4 regions of the Microbulbifer sp. GL-2 genome follow, and region 4 is predicted to be linked to each of the others. Evidence: predicted binding sites of a transcription regulator. Region 4 holds the regulator's gene; each other region holds the start of a gene.

Region 1 (3,625 bases), 1.6 Mb from region 4:
CTGGCTCACCGGTATGTCGATCCCACAGAACCGTAGTCTCGCGCTGGTTAGTAATACCAATCGCCATGATATCGGATGCGCGAATACCGGCACGCTGTAGCGCAGCAGCGCAGACCCGCCGCGTTACCTGCCAAATCTCTTCAGCATTCTGCTCGACCCAGCCGGGCTGGGGATAATAATTGGGTATTTCGGAATAACTGCGGCCAATCAGGCTGCCGCTGCTATCAAAGACAAAGGCTGTAGTGCCTGTGGTGCCCTGGTCTATGGATAGGATCATAGGGTGTCTCGCGCTTATTATTTTCGCTCTCACTATCGTGGTTCTGAGCCGCAGAAATACTGCGATGCCTCAACCAAGATGAGAGTATAAGCCCGTTTACTTCTCGTCCAGCGCCCAACTGATGGCATCAGCAGGGAAACCGCGATATGCCAGGTAGCGCTGACGCTTTGCCCGCTCCTTTATTAGTTGGTCCCGCGGCAGCGCCTCACTAATGGGGTTTCGGTATTTGCGCTGCAACTGTTCCTGCGCCAATACAAACCAATCGGCTTCCACCTGCCCCAGTGCCCAGGCAGCCAGCTCAGCGGTTATACCGCGTTGCTGTAGCTCTTGACGGATACGCACGGGGCCTTGGCCACGCTGAACGCGCGAACGGGCAAAAACCTCAGCAAAACGCTGTTCCGATTGATAATTGAGCTCTTGTAGGCGCTCAAAAAGAGCTTCGAAATTGGCAGAAGGGAATTTGCCCATCAGTTTCCGCCTCAACTCGAGGCGCGAGTGTTCACGACGGGCAAGTAACTCAAGCGCTGCGCCAAACAGCGCTTGAGCTGAATCAACGGAAAGCTCCGTTTTGGTATAAGGCACTTACTCTTCCGAGAGTTCTGCGGCCTCTTCGGGGCTGGCTGGAACCAGGTCACCCAGCAGCTGCGCGCGCAGCTGCCCTTCAATCTCATTACGGATATCCTGGTTCTCACGCAGGAACTTGGTAGCATTGGCCTTGCCCTGGCCAATCTTATCCCCTTTATAGCTGTACCAGGCACCAGCCTTATCAACCAAGCCCATCTTCACGCCGTAATCGACAATTTCACCAACCATGTTGATGCCTTCGCCATACATGATTTGGAATTCAGTCTGTTTGAACGGCGGTGCCACCTTGTTTTTCACCACCTTAACGCGAGTCTCGTTCCCCACCACCTCATCGCCATCCTTCACGGCACCGATGCGACGGATATCCAGGCGTACGGAGGAGTAGAACTTGAGTGCATTACCACCGGTAGTGGTTTCCGGGGAGCCAAACATCACACCGATCTTCATACGGATCTGGTTGATGAAGATTGCCAGGGTATTGGTATTCTTGATATTACCGGTCAGCTTACGCAGGGCCTGGGACATCAGGCGGGCCTGCAGGCCAACATGGGAATCGCCCATCTCACCCTCAATCTCCGCGCGCGGGGTCAGGGCCGCTACAGAGTCCACAACCAGTACATCCACAGCACCGGAACGCACCAGCATGTCAGCCACTTCCAGGGCCTGCTCGCCGGTATCCGGTTGTGAGACGATCAGCTCATCAACATTTACACCGAGTTTCTCGGCGTAGATAGGATCGAGCGCATGCTCAGCGTCAACAAACGCACAAGTGCCACCTTTGCGCTGGGCTTCGGCAATCACTTGCAGGGTCAGAGTGGTTTTACCGGAGGATTCAGGGCCATAGATCTCAACAATACGGCCGCGCGGCAGGCCGCCAATACCCAGGGCCACATCCAGGCCTAAGGAGCCAGTGGAAATCGCCGGGATACGCACGCGCTCCTTATCTCCCATGCGCATCACTGTGCCTTTGCCAAACTGGCGTTCGATCTGCGAGAGCGCCGCCTTTAGCGCCTTGTCTTTATTGGAATCCATGACCATTCCCATATTGCTGAGCTGTGTTGATTGGTGGCAAGCTTAACGAAGGATTACTGTATAGGCAACCAGTAATTCCGGCACAACCGGTACCAGTCGCCATCGCGCAAATTATGGGCCTTAGGCAGCTGCAAAGCTCGCCCTATATTGCCCGGTTAACCCCTAGCAGCCTTAAACCGGGTGCTCATCCAGGATAGCGAGCATACCTGTGATTGCTTCTCTCACCGTTTGCGCCTGCACATCAGCCCTATCGCCTTGAAAATGAAAGCAGCGGGCATCGATCTGTACAGGCTCCTGCCCATCGGCATGAGCCCAGGCAATCCAGACGGTACCCACAGGCTTCTCTTCTGTACCACCATCGGGACCGGCGATACCGCTCACCGCAACAGCTAGATTGGCATCCATCATTGCTAACACACCACAGGCCATCTGACGGGCAACCGGCTCACTGACAGCACCAAACTGCTGTAAATCCTTGGCGTCTACACCCAGAACGCTGTGTTTGATACGATTGGCATAGCTCACGATAGAGCCATCGAACCAACTCGATGCCCCGGCAATAGCGGTTATCGCTGCGGCAACAGCCCCCCCAGTGCAGGACTCCGCAGCGGTAACTCGCCATGCACGTTTATCCAGCTCTTTACCCAGACGCTGGGCTAACTGGGCAATTTCTCCATACTCAATCATTACACTTCCCATCAAATTGAATCGGGGATATCCCCTTTCCAGTCAGCAACATGAATACATCAACTATATCTTAATCTGGACGACTGTCCCCTTGCCACATAAGGTACAGGGCTAGTTTGCACCAGGCATCGAAACAAACAGGTCTGGGAGCGATAAAGAAATATTTGTTCACGAATCAAAATACATCGTCATCCAAATATAATCATCTCAGCCTGAACTGCTTCTAATTGGAGCATTAGCATAATAAAAAGCCTGGAATCAGAAAACTTTTCATACATATTAACTTTTAGTGGCCCAGAAAAATTCTACCCATATATTCAAAATATCTGATTTCACAGCTGACATTTGGATGCATACACCCCAACTTGAATATCCAAAATATAACACCGGCTTGTATTCGATAAGCAGGGCCCGCCTCACGATGAGAGGCCTGAAGTACACACCCTTCTCAACTGAGCTTTTGTTAGATTTATCTGTCGCACCTAAACATGTAATTAACATAAAAGATTGCTGGAATCGCTGTGTAGCCAACTCCCAGTTCGGCAATATATAACCCAGATAAAAACATAGCCAAATCGGCACCCCTACAAGAAGCAGTGAAAAAATAAGAAATCATGGCTGTTAAAAATAGCAGTGATTACATTGGCTATTGCAGGGGATTGTGCCTCCTCACTTGCCAACTCAAAAACCTTGACCTGAAAAGACAATCTAGGGAGCAACTGAATCGATAGTTCAGACTGGATATGATTAAAATTGGGGCGGGGGACAACGGCGAGCTGGAGAACTACACTGACAAAGCGGCTATGCCTATATTGAGGATGGCAAACATATCGAAAATAGAATCCCACAAAAGAGCAAATGGCATAATGATATAAGCCAAAACATTACTAGCCTTGAAATCCCATCACCAATATAGTGCGCCCCTGGTTTCGATAATTCTGATAGAGCCGGGCGACAGGCTCACCCAATTGTCCGCTTTCTATTAGATGGAAACCGATTGATTCATAAAATAACCTTAAGTGTTCATACGGAAAAGTATAAGTA
Region 2 (3,625 bases), 1.7 Mb from region 4:
AGATGCCGGGGAAACCCATATATCTGCTGTAGTAGTTGGGGAAGTTTTTTACCAGTAATACTTTGCGGGTCTATGCCGACTTTTTGCATTTGTTTAGGGAAGTCGTCCAGGGAGTCCCACCAGGCTCGTTCGACAATAAGTTGTTCAATCGTAGCTGAACCTATGCCGAGTGCCTTGCCAATATCTCTCAGGGCGCTTTTAAAACGGTAGGTAATCTTACTGGCAGCCAGACCAGCTCTATCCCTGCCGTATTTCTGGTAAATATATTGGATGACTTCCTCGCGTCTTTCGTGCTCGAAGTCCACATCGATATCCGGTGGTTCATTTCGCTCGCGAGAGATAAAGCGTTCAAATAAAAGACCGATTTTATGTGGGTCAATTTCAGTGATAAACAGGCAATAGCAAACAACTGAATTGGCGGCAGATCCTCGCCCTTGATAGAGGATATTTTTATCTCTTGCGAACTGGACAATATCGTAGATGGTGAGGAAGTAGTGCTCATACCCCAATTCGGCGATCATTGATAGCTCTTTTTCGATTAGTATATCAATACGTTCTTCAGGCCCTTTAGGCCAGCGAATTTTACGGCCTAGCTTTACCAGTTCCCGTAAATAGCTTGCTGGAGATTTCTCGCAGGGGATAACTTCAGATGGGTATCGGTAGCGCAGCTCACTGAGACAAAAGGTACACTGCTCAACGATAGCTAAAGTATTAGCGATAGCCCCCTTAGGGTAGAGAGTTTCAATATCATCAAGGCTTCGTAAATAGCGTTCAGCGTTCTGCTGTAATTGGTAACCGAGTTGCTCCAGAGTGCAATTGTGGAAATTGGCATTAAGCACATCCTGTAAGGGTTTCCTTCGGCGACAGTGCATTAATACAGAATTAGTAGCCACCAGGGGAAGCTTCTCTCGATTAGAGAGCTGGATAAGACTCCGAGTCTTTTGGTTACTGTCTGCACTCAGGTTGTTGTTCAGTGCGATATACAACCTATCGTGAAAGTGCTGTTTAATCGCTTTGGGTATGCTGATTTCTTCAGTTCCTGTCAGCCAGATTGCAATGAGCTTGCTGCTGATTTTTATTAGATCCTCCTGGAAGGTTTTATATTTGCCTTTTTCTGCTCTTAATCGAGAGGTGGAGATAATTTGGCAGAGCTCACTGTAAGCACTTTTGTTGGGGGCGAGTAGTACAATCTTTTCGCCACTTTGCAGGTGAAAATAACTTCCACAGATTAGCTTAAAGGGGAAAGGCTCCTTCTTATTGTTATGCTCACTTTCTTGGGAGTGCCTGATGTTGCCTAGCTCCTTGTAGGCGCGAACTACTCCAGAGAGGGAGCATTCATCGGTTATCGCCAGTGCCGAATAGCCCAGGGAGTGAGCCGTCTTAATGAGCTCCCAAGGGTGTGATGCCCCTTGTAAAAAAGAAAAGTTACTCTGGCAAAAGAGTTCTGCGTACCTCATGCTGATGCTCTTGTCTGTTCTAAAATTCAGCCAAAATTTATATTTGCCCTACATAAAAAATAAGCTTTCCCCGAGTACCTTAATAAGTGCCATCTACCTTTTCTTAAGAAAAGATACCGTGTAAAAACCACTCTTCGGTCGTCAGGTCCTGAAAAATCCAATAGAGGCTGCCATCTCCCTCTCTCGCGATATAGTAATCCCGTCCATGACGACCGTGTTGCCACCAGTAGCCATCAATACGTTCCGGACCTTGCAGCAGTTGTAACTCTCCTTGATAAAACAGCTTTTGATTACGGCTCAGTAACTTGTTGGGACGGGAGAGTAACCAGGTGGGGCGTTGAGCTTTTATTGGATAAAGCTGATGAGCTTTTTTCTTCGGATTATTTCTCAATAATAAGCTGTCGGCACTCTGCCAGGCCTGTTCGGGAAGATAACTTTCTTTCAGGGCAATACCAGAGAGGGCCTGATGTCCGAGACGGGCTTTGAGTTTGTCCAGAAGCTGCTGGCTATGTTTGCCCTGGTTGGCTTCATCAAAAAGATCCTCACTTATCTCGCTTTCTACCAAAGGATGTAATTGTTGACTACTTAAACGCAGTGTTTGTACTGGATGTTCCAGGGATGTTCTCTCGAACTGCAATCTGGTTAATGCAATTAAACGTTGGGGATCGAGCTGTGGGTGGGAAATTTCTAAAAGTACCTCTTTGCTCTTACCCTGGCCATAATCCAGCAACCAGTGTAGTTTCTGGGTGTAAAGTTGGCGGCGTTGTAACTGCTGGCAAAGTTCTCTGAGCAAGCGGCCAGCGGGGAAAAGCAGTTGTTCACTGTTATCCAGTGGGCTGGGGAAAAACAATTCGCTATCAAATCTGGCTGGAGGGTGATAGCTGGGTATCGGGTCCTGGCGGCTACCATTCAGGCGGGCCAAATAATCCACAAAGGAGCGACCAAAACGGGAGCCGACTTCGGATAGGGGAATGGCCAGTAATTGGCTTACCCGCTTAATGCCACAGGCATAGAGCTTGGTAATGGTTTTATTGTCGCAGTCGAGTAGTTTGCTTGGGGAAAAACTGATCCATTGCTTCCACTGCTGTGGGCTGGGAACGGTATGAGTTTGTGCTAACCACAGGCGATGTTCTTTCAGCTGGCTGAGCATGCGGGCCGCACTGGGGCTGTGCCCCAGTCCCATAACACAGCCAATCCCCATCTGGTTTAGCTCATTCTGTAGCTGATCCAGCAGGATTCTGAGCCCACCGTTTGCTTTCAAACACCCGCTTAGCTCCAGGTTCAAGCAAGCCGGGTGGCTGTCACCATCCCCGATAGTACTTGCAGCCCGGGTGGAGATGACAGGAGTAAAGCTGTAGCCCCATTGTGCCAGTTGCTCAAGCTGTTGTTGTTCCCGCTGTAAGTCCCGGTCTAGTAGCTGGAGGTCGGTGCTCAATGCACAGGCGGTGGCGATACTGAGGCCGGGCTCAATACCGAGCTCGCAAGCTGGTTTACTGCACTCGACAACGAGCTGTTTTTCTATCACCGCGAGATTTGCTGTCTGGATGTCTTGATCCAGGGCGCGGGTGAGAACCTCCAAGGGAAGTTTGGGGAATTGAATACAGAGCCAAAGCATGGGGCTGAATCTCGCAGTGGCAGTCAGTGTATTGGCTGGTCACGGCGGACCAAATTGGCTGTCCGTGCCAGATACGTGCGCTGGCCGCTGGTGCCACCTCGTTGCTTCAGTAGCTTTATGGCCAGTTGTTCCCCATCACTGCCCAGTTGCAAGCGCAGGCTGGCGGGAGAGGGGCTGCTGGACTCGGAAACAGGGCGAAAGTGAAAGTGCAGGCACTCTCCGCTGCGGGCTGCCAGTTGCAGCCGGCGCAGCTGCTTGTCCCCAAGGGTTTCTCTTCCCTGCCAGCACAGCAGGGCACCACAACTACCAGACTGCAGGGATTGCTCTATTGCCCAGAGAGTGTCCTTTTGGCCACGTGGGTGCAAAAGCAGTAAATTTTCCAGATGGATGCCACTGTTGGCCAATGATGGGGCGTAGGGGGTAAAGGGGGGATTGACCAGAATCACTATCTGCCCAGTTTGTGTAAGCTGAGCCAGGGTAGGTAGCAACAAGGTCATTTCGCCAATGCCGGTATGGTCGAGTAGTAGTTCTGTGGTGGCACCACGAGGCCAGC
Region 3 (3,625 bases), 1.3 Mb from region 4:
TACCGCGATAAGAAAGGCACAGACTACAAGACCCAGGGTAGAGAACAGAAGAATAGGGCCAATCCAGCGCTTCAGTATTTTCGGTTCAAGCTGCCAAGCTGATTCAAAAATCAATACAGGGAGAATGACATAAAAAACCAACTCACGGAGACTGGTCGCACGTAAACCAGTATCATAATCAATCACGGGTAATAGCAAAGCTGCCAGTACACCGGCCACCAGGCATCCAAGTGTATTATCAATCCTTAAGATGCGGGCAATACCCAATCCAAGGACTGCCGCTGCAGCCAGATAGAGCCCCTGCCCTACGATGACAATTACATCGTTCACTAAAGCACTCTCCCAACGATGGCCAAGATTGGCCAACTATCCTGGATTGCTAAATATCCTACTGTCACCACTATAAATTTCTCTTGGACTACCTCTTTTCCAGTAGCTTCTCAACCTCGACCCTCAACACTGGGTAAAACTCTAGCGAGCAAACCAAGATGCAGGGAGGCAATACTTATCAGTTCAAATATCCTGATAGAGCAAATAATCGCCCCCCCTTATTTTGACTACTTAGTCAATCTAGTGGCTTAAGCTCCTTGGGCGTTCAAGCCTTGGGAAATTGGCTCCATCTGCATTTTTGAGCCCTATAATGATGGAAGCCTACAATCCAGAGAAGTTACCCAATCAGTATAGAAAAAAGGGAGGATTTGGGCGGCAGAATGCCAGCACAAAATTGGATAAATGAAGAGCTATCCATTCACTTCCCATGTAATGCTAAGAAGTTCTTGTAATATCCCCATAGAGATTTACTGGCAAATAAGACACCTGACCAGCTGAAACTGAATTATGTGCTCTGGACGCGCAAAGCGGTAATGGAGCTGATTGAGTAAGAGACAGGTTTAAAAATGCCTATTCGTACTGCTGGGGAACCCCTGAAACGATGGGAAGTGAAGCCTCAAACCAGTAAAAATGCATATGAGCAGAGCCCAAAAGCAGTTCAAAAATGGCTAGGCTAGGAACATCCAGAGTCTCGAGCGAAAGCGGATAATGTCGAAGTCTATTGGGGCGATGAAGCAGGTTTGCGTAATAATAGCCAGCATGAGAGAGACTATGCTGGCTCCCAAATAGTCCATTTTCAACCTCAGTTTAGTGGTGGGAATCTGACTGCAACTTCAGTATTACTTAAACGCTACACCTCACAGGCTCCTTACTTGATCATATCTGCAGCACTTACACACTGGCAAATACAGAAAATGTATGGAAAATACTGTTTTGGCTGCCATCTGACCCAGGATTGATTGCCCAATGTTTTATGAAGGAACAAAGATAGTACCTGAGGTTTGCTTTCATATAGGTTGAATGGGAAGATGAATTTCCTCCATCTTTACAAAATACTATGAAGGACACCAAGCAATGGACGCAAAAACCGAAATCCAAGAACTTTTAAAAGAGCTCTACCAGGTAATTTCTGGCCCAGCTGGTTATAAGCGGGACTGGAATAGGCAGCAGTGCCTATTCACCTCTTACGCTAAAGTAATCCGTACCTCAGTAGACAACAAGGGGAAACCACAATCTCTTGTAATGGAAATTCAGGACTACCCGGATAACTTTCAAGAATTGATAGGGGAGCGGGCTTTCTATGAGGACGAAATTCACAATATTGTTGAAGTTTTCGGTAACATTGCTCACGCCTTTAGTACCTATGAAGCCTGGAGCAATGAAGAAAGAACCCAATTTATTAAGAGGGGCATCAATAGTATCCAGCTTTACCATGACGGAAAGTCCTGGAAGATCACGAATATGATTTGGGATGATGAACGACCGGGGCTTTCAGTGTCCGCCAGATATATGCCAGACACTATTACTACGAGCGTTTAAAAAAGGCACCAGAAAAGATTTACTGTCCCGCTTTGGAATTCATTCAAGGCGGGAGCCTGATTTTGCTCCCAGATATTTATGGGTGATCTGTATTTACGGGGTAAGCGACTTCAAAAATTTATTAATAAGTATGCTGAATATCTCCTGCCTTCCTCGAACAATTTAACTTCGGATGGGTCAATTCTATCCAATGGCCATGTGGCCTAACCAGACGGTCACCAAATAATAAATGGCAGCTTGGCACTGAGCCTATGTAAGGCTATTCCCAATTACAACAAAATAACCTAAACTGTACATATATCCAGATATCTCCCATTGCAAAATGACAGACTCCCAAGACCCGCTGCGTTTACACAAAGGTCGTGGTGCCACCAGAAATATCACCGGACGCTTTGCCAGCTATTCGAGCACCCGCGAGAACGATGGATGGCAGACAGATCAGGAGCCCGTAGAGCGCCTGCTTACAGAGGCAATAGAAGAAAAAGCCAAATCTATTATTGCTACCAATCAGTCACCGGATATCCCTTTCACTCAGTCAATTAACCCCTACCGGGGCTGTGAGCACGGCTGTGTATATTGTTATGCACGCCCCGCCCATGCCTATATGGACCTATCACCCGGCCTGGACTTCGAAAGCAAGATATTTTTTAAACCCAATGCCGCTGAGTTGCTGGAACGCAGCCTGCGCAAGCCCGGCTATCAGTGCAGTCCAATTGCTTTGGGAACAAATACCGATCCCTACCAGCCCCTGGAGAAAGATAAGGAAATCACCCGCTCTCTTCTAATAGTTATGCAACAATATCGCCAGCCGGTAACAATAGTCACCAAGGGCCAGCTAATCCTTAGGGACCTTCCCATTCTTGCAGAGATGGCCCAAGACAACCTGGCTCAAGTTGCGATTAGCGTGACCACTTTGGAGAATGAGCTTAAGAGAAGGCTGGAACCGCGTACGGCTGGGCCTGCAGCTCGGTTACGCACCATCGAACAGCTAAGTAATGCCGGAATACCTACTGCTGTTATGGCTGCACCAATAATCCCAGCTCTGAATGATTGTGAGCTGGAAAAAATTCTAACAGCTGGCCATGAAGCTGGAGCAACGCGTGCAGCCTATATTCTTTTACGCTTGCCTCATGAAGTGGCCCCGCTGTTTAGGGAATGGCTCTTAGCGCACTATCCGCAGAGAGCGGAGCATGTAATGAGCCTGATTCAACAAAGCCGGGATGGGCGTGATTATCAGAGTGAATTTTCTCAGCGCCGTACTGGTACCGGTGTATTTGCCCAGCTTCTGCGCCAGCGTTTTATTGTCGCCATCAAGAAACTGGGGTTAAATCACCGCCGTCTTTCGCTAGACTGCAGCCAGTTCCAGCCTCCCCCTCAGCCTGGTGATCAGCAGACGCTGTTCTAGCTTTACCAAATACAGTAATATCCTTTTCAGGTGCTTCACTAAATGAACAGTTGGTTTGTCTATTTAATCCGCACTTCCAGTGGATCACTTTATACAGGAATTACTATGGATGTGCGGCGGCGTTTCGCCGAACACAACTCCAGTGGACCCAAGGCTGCCAAAGCCTTACGAGGAAAGGGGCCTCTCACCTTGGAATTCCAGGTACAGATCCCGGATAAGTCAGCGGCACTCAAGCTGGAAATGGCTATCAAAAAATGGCCAAAGAAAAAGAAGGAAGCCCTGATCGCAGGGACTTTACCCTTACCACCCTTATCCATACTAGCTGGGGAAGATGGGCCAGGGAAATAAATA
Region 4 (3,625 bases):
TGGAAAGCGTTCTATCGTAGTGGCAGCTGGCAGGTTGAAACCAGCACCAGGGCTACCGCGGCAAAGCGTAAGCCCGTGGGCAAAAAAGTGGCTGCAAAGAAATAAATGAGTAACCCTCATACTGGCCAGGTAGTTTCGGCTCTACGCAAAACTCAGTTGTTACTGCAGTTTTCCAGTGAAACTCCTCTGCAAAGGGTTGCACTGGAAGAGGCGGCCGTTTTACAGCTCTGGAAAGCTTATAGGGCTTTCCTTGCTGAGCTTTCCCACCAGCTGCAGCTGGGTCTTGCGTCGGATTCCCTTCAGGTGATTGCCGATAGTCTTGAGAGTCAAGGTAGGGCCAGTATTGAGGTGAAAGAGCTGCAGCAGCTGAGTGAGGAGCCTTGTAGCTGGCTCAGTCAGTTACTACAGGCCTGGACCCAGCTTGTCTCAGCACCATCAAATACTGAGGTTAAGCACAATAGCCCCAACCTTATTCCTCTGCACAATCTCGCTGCTTCTGAGCTGGTAACTATTTCTGATGAAGTGCTTCTGCAATGGCATGCTTCCCTGAGTGAGTTGGTGCGTAGGCAGCGTGCCAATTTAGAAGAGTGCTAGTTGCAGGTACTGGTACCGGGGTGCCATATTTCACCGTTTGTAGGCCTCTGATACTTCCAGTTAGCCTGTGGTACACTGGGCGCAAACTGATGTGTGGTGAAGGAAAAGAGAATGTCCTCCGAAACTTTTGAAATTATTGAGTTGGCCAATGGCGATGTGGCATTGCGCCGCGCTGGTCACAAGGAGGACCCTCTGGTGAGTATTTCTTTCTCAGCCGAGAGTCTTCAGTTTCTGAGAAAACACAAAGTTGCCGTAGCGCGCGCAATGCTGGAAGCCGGTATTGAGGCAGTACAAAATCTGGATGATTTGGAGCCTGGCTACTTTGAGGAAGAGGATGAGTCAATGCCGGTTAATCATACGATCCACTGATCGAAGGGTTAACAAAGTGTGATCCAACAGCGGCCAATAGGCCGCTGTTGTTGTATTGGGGGCTGGGTGGGAGCTTTATGGAGTCTGGCGAATAACGCCCACTGCCAAACCTTCTATTACAAAGTTTTTGTCTCGCATGTCCACCTGGATAGTTTCAAAGTCTTCATTTTCTGGCAGCAGTTGCACAGTTGCCTGATTACCTTTGCGCCGGAAGCGCTTGACTGTTACCTCTTCGTCAATTCTCGCAACGACAATCTGGCCATTCCTGATTTGTTCGGTTTTCTGTACTGCCAGAAGGTCACCATCCAAAATTCCTGCATCGCGCATACTCATTCCGTGCACCCGAAGTAAGTAGTCTGCAGGGGGGTGGAAAAAGCTGGGAGGGAGGTCGCAATAGTCTTCAATATGCTCAGCAGCAAGAATAGGGTTGCCTGCAGCTACGCGTCCAACAATGGGTAAGCCCGATTGATGATCCGGAATACGTATGCCCCGCGACGCGCCGGCAACCATTTCAATGGCTCCTTTTCGCGCCAATGCTTTCAGGTGCTCTTCAGCGGCATTGGGCGAGCGGAAACCCAGCTCCTGGGCGATCTCTGCTCGGGTAGGGGGGTAGCCGGTATCATCGAGATAGGTTTTGATCAGCTCTAATACCTGAGCCTGGCGTGCGGTGAGATTGGTCATAGATTTACCTAGCTTTTCTGTATTTATATACAGTTGCTGGGATTATATACAGAATTTTGGTTCACGCAATCCTAACACCTGCCTCTTCATAAGCTGCTACATTGTTTATGAAAACAAGGAATGAAAGCGATCGTTGAAAGATCTGACAAAGAGGGAAAAAAATAATGTTGGATGTGAAAATGCCAGAGGCGTGGCGTGTCCTGCGGATACAGTCTGAGTTGGTTGATGGGATAGAACGTTTGGTCCCGCTCAGTGGAGCAGTGACCGTTTTTGGAGGGGCAAGATTTGAGGAGGGCAGCCCGGAGTATCAACAGGGGGTAAAACTGGGGGAGCTATTGGCTGCGGAGGGTATCCCGGTGATTACCGGCGGAGGACCGGGGCTGATGGAAGCTTGCAATCGTGGTGCTTTCGATCAACCTGGCACTTCAATTGGATTGAACATAGAGCTGCCATTTGAGCAGGCTGCGAATCCTTACCAGGATATCAGTTTAAATTTTCGTTACTTCTTTGTTCGTAAATTTATGTTCGTTAAGCATGCTGTAGGCTTTGTAGGGTTACCTGGGGGATATGGAACACTGGATGAGTTATTCGAGGCGTTAACACTGGTTCAAACACAAAAAGTGCGGCGTTTCCCAATTGTGCTGGTTGGTAAACGTTACTGGGCAGGGCTTTATGATTGGCTGGTAAACACAGTGCTTGAGCGCAACTGTATTGATGCCAGCGACCTGGATTTGTTCCATATAGTAGATACTGTCGAGGAGACAGCGGAGTTGATTATGAAATATATGCGCAACAAGGAATAATAAAAAATATTTATTTAATTGGTTGCAGGGTTTTTCTGCCTGTTGCTAGGGTGATATTGCCCATAAATCCATTCTGGACCATATGATGGTTTTTGAAATCGTTATAAATATCACTAAATGCCTGTTCCCGATTATCTCAGATTAACGGGATGCTTGTGCCTTAGTCAGGAGGCTGGCCTGTGCCAATTTTTGGCCCTCAATTGTCGAGACCTGCAAATTTAACCAATCTCCTGCTGCCCGCCCTGAAAAGTAAGCCTGGTGAAGTGGCACTTGTTTCCGGGAGTCAGGCCTGGACCTGGCGAGAGCTACAGGGGGATATCAATGCCCTTGCCTTGGGGTTGATCACAATGGGTTTAGGTAAGGGGGATAGGGTTGCATCCCTGATGCCCAACTGCGGCGAGATACTTATTTTTTATCTCGCATGTTTGAAGGTGGGGCTGGTGGTAGTCCCATTAAACTATAGATATACCACACCAGAGATTGACTATGCCCTTGAAAAAAGTGCAGCAGTATCACTGATTATAGGCGTTGAGCGAAGTGGAGATGTCCGGGCAAGCAGATTTATTGGTAAATTAAAAAAAGGCTATCTTTCTTTTGGTGGTACGCTCGGAAATGCCCCAAGTTTTGAAGGTTTGATTAACAATAAGGGGCAGTCTGCTAAATTTTCTACCTCTGCTGTTAATGACCCTGCATTTTTATTTTTCACCTCTGGGAGTACGGGTAAACCAAAAGGCGTAGCCCATAGCTTGCTTAGCTTTGGGGCTATTGTGGCTAGTTTCGTTGCTGCTCTAAAGTTAACCCAGGACGATATAGTACTGCCAGGTGGCTCAATCGCACATGTCGGATCGCTTTTAACAGCTCTGGCAGCTCTCTCAGTAGGTGCGAAGACCCTTATTCCTCACAGTTTTGACGGTGAAGAAATTCTTTCAATATTGAGGCGAGGCCGGCCAACTATTTTGGTTATGGTTCCTGCATTATTTATTGCAATGGAACGCAACCCCAAGGCCAGGCGCGAAGATTTTACTTCACTTCGTGTGTGCTTTACGGGCGGAGACAAATTTCCAGTTAACATTGCCAAAGAATTTACTCACAAAACTGGTCATGTGATCCAGGAGGGATATGGACTGACAGAAGCTCCTGGCTGCCTTTTCAATCGGTCGCTCTCACCAGATAATGCC

The links. The regulator LexA, encoded in region 4, represses DNA repair genes until DNA is damaged. The targets are predictions, from matches to a motif close to ACTGTNTNTANANACAGT.
Region 1: the regulator LexA is predicted to act here: its motif matches at 1,950-1,967, upstream of recA (recombinase RecA).
Region 2: the regulator LexA is predicted to act here: its motif matches at 1,471-1,488, upstream of GL2_RS11920 (error-prone DNA polymerase).
Region 3: the regulator LexA is predicted to act here: its motif matches at 2,158-2,175, upstream of GL2_RS13710 (PA0069 family radical SAM protein).

What each region holds. Positions count from the first base shown of each region.
Region 1 covers NZ_AP019807.1:2,893,929-2,897,553, reverse strand. Annotated here, with positions in the region: gene glpK (glycerol kinase GlpK) at 1-277, opposite strand, end outside; gene GL2_RS12635 (regulatory protein RecX) at 374-859, opposite strand; gene recA (recombinase RecA) at 860-1,894, opposite strand; gene GL2_RS12625 (CinA family protein) at 2,066-2,581, opposite strand; gene GL2_RS12620 (GNAT family N-acetyltransferase) at 3,469-3,625, opposite strand, start outside.
Region 2 covers NZ_AP019807.1:2,739,158-2,742,782, forward strand. Annotated here, with positions in the region: gene GL2_RS11920 (error-prone DNA polymerase) at 1-1,457, opposite strand, end outside; gene GL2_RS11925 (DNA polymerase Y family protein) at 1,561-3,072, opposite strand; gene imuA (translesion DNA synthesis-associated protein ImuA) at 3,096-3,625, opposite strand, start outside.
Region 3 covers NZ_AP019807.1:3,144,935-3,148,559, reverse strand. Annotated here, with positions in the region: gene GL2_RS13720 (sodium:proton antiporter) at 1-330, opposite strand, end outside; gene GL2_RS13715 (hypothetical protein) at 1,405-1,869, shown strand; gene GL2_RS13710 (PA0069 family radical SAM protein) at 2,192-3,274, shown strand; gene GL2_RS13705 (GIY-YIG nuclease family protein) at 3,317-3,622, shown strand.
Region 4 covers NZ_AP019807.1:4,463,676-4,467,300, reverse strand. Annotated here, with positions in the region: gene topA (type I DNA topoisomerase) at 1-105, shown strand, start outside; gene GL2_RS19330 (DUF6586 family protein) at 106-594, shown strand; gene GL2_RS19325 (hypothetical protein) at 706-963, shown strand; gene lexA (transcriptional repressor LexA) at 1,039-1,644, opposite strand; gene GL2_RS19315 (TIGR00730 family Rossman fold protein) at 1,809-2,447, shown strand; gene GL2_RS19310 (class I adenylate-forming enzyme family protein) at 2,627-3,625, shown strand, end outside.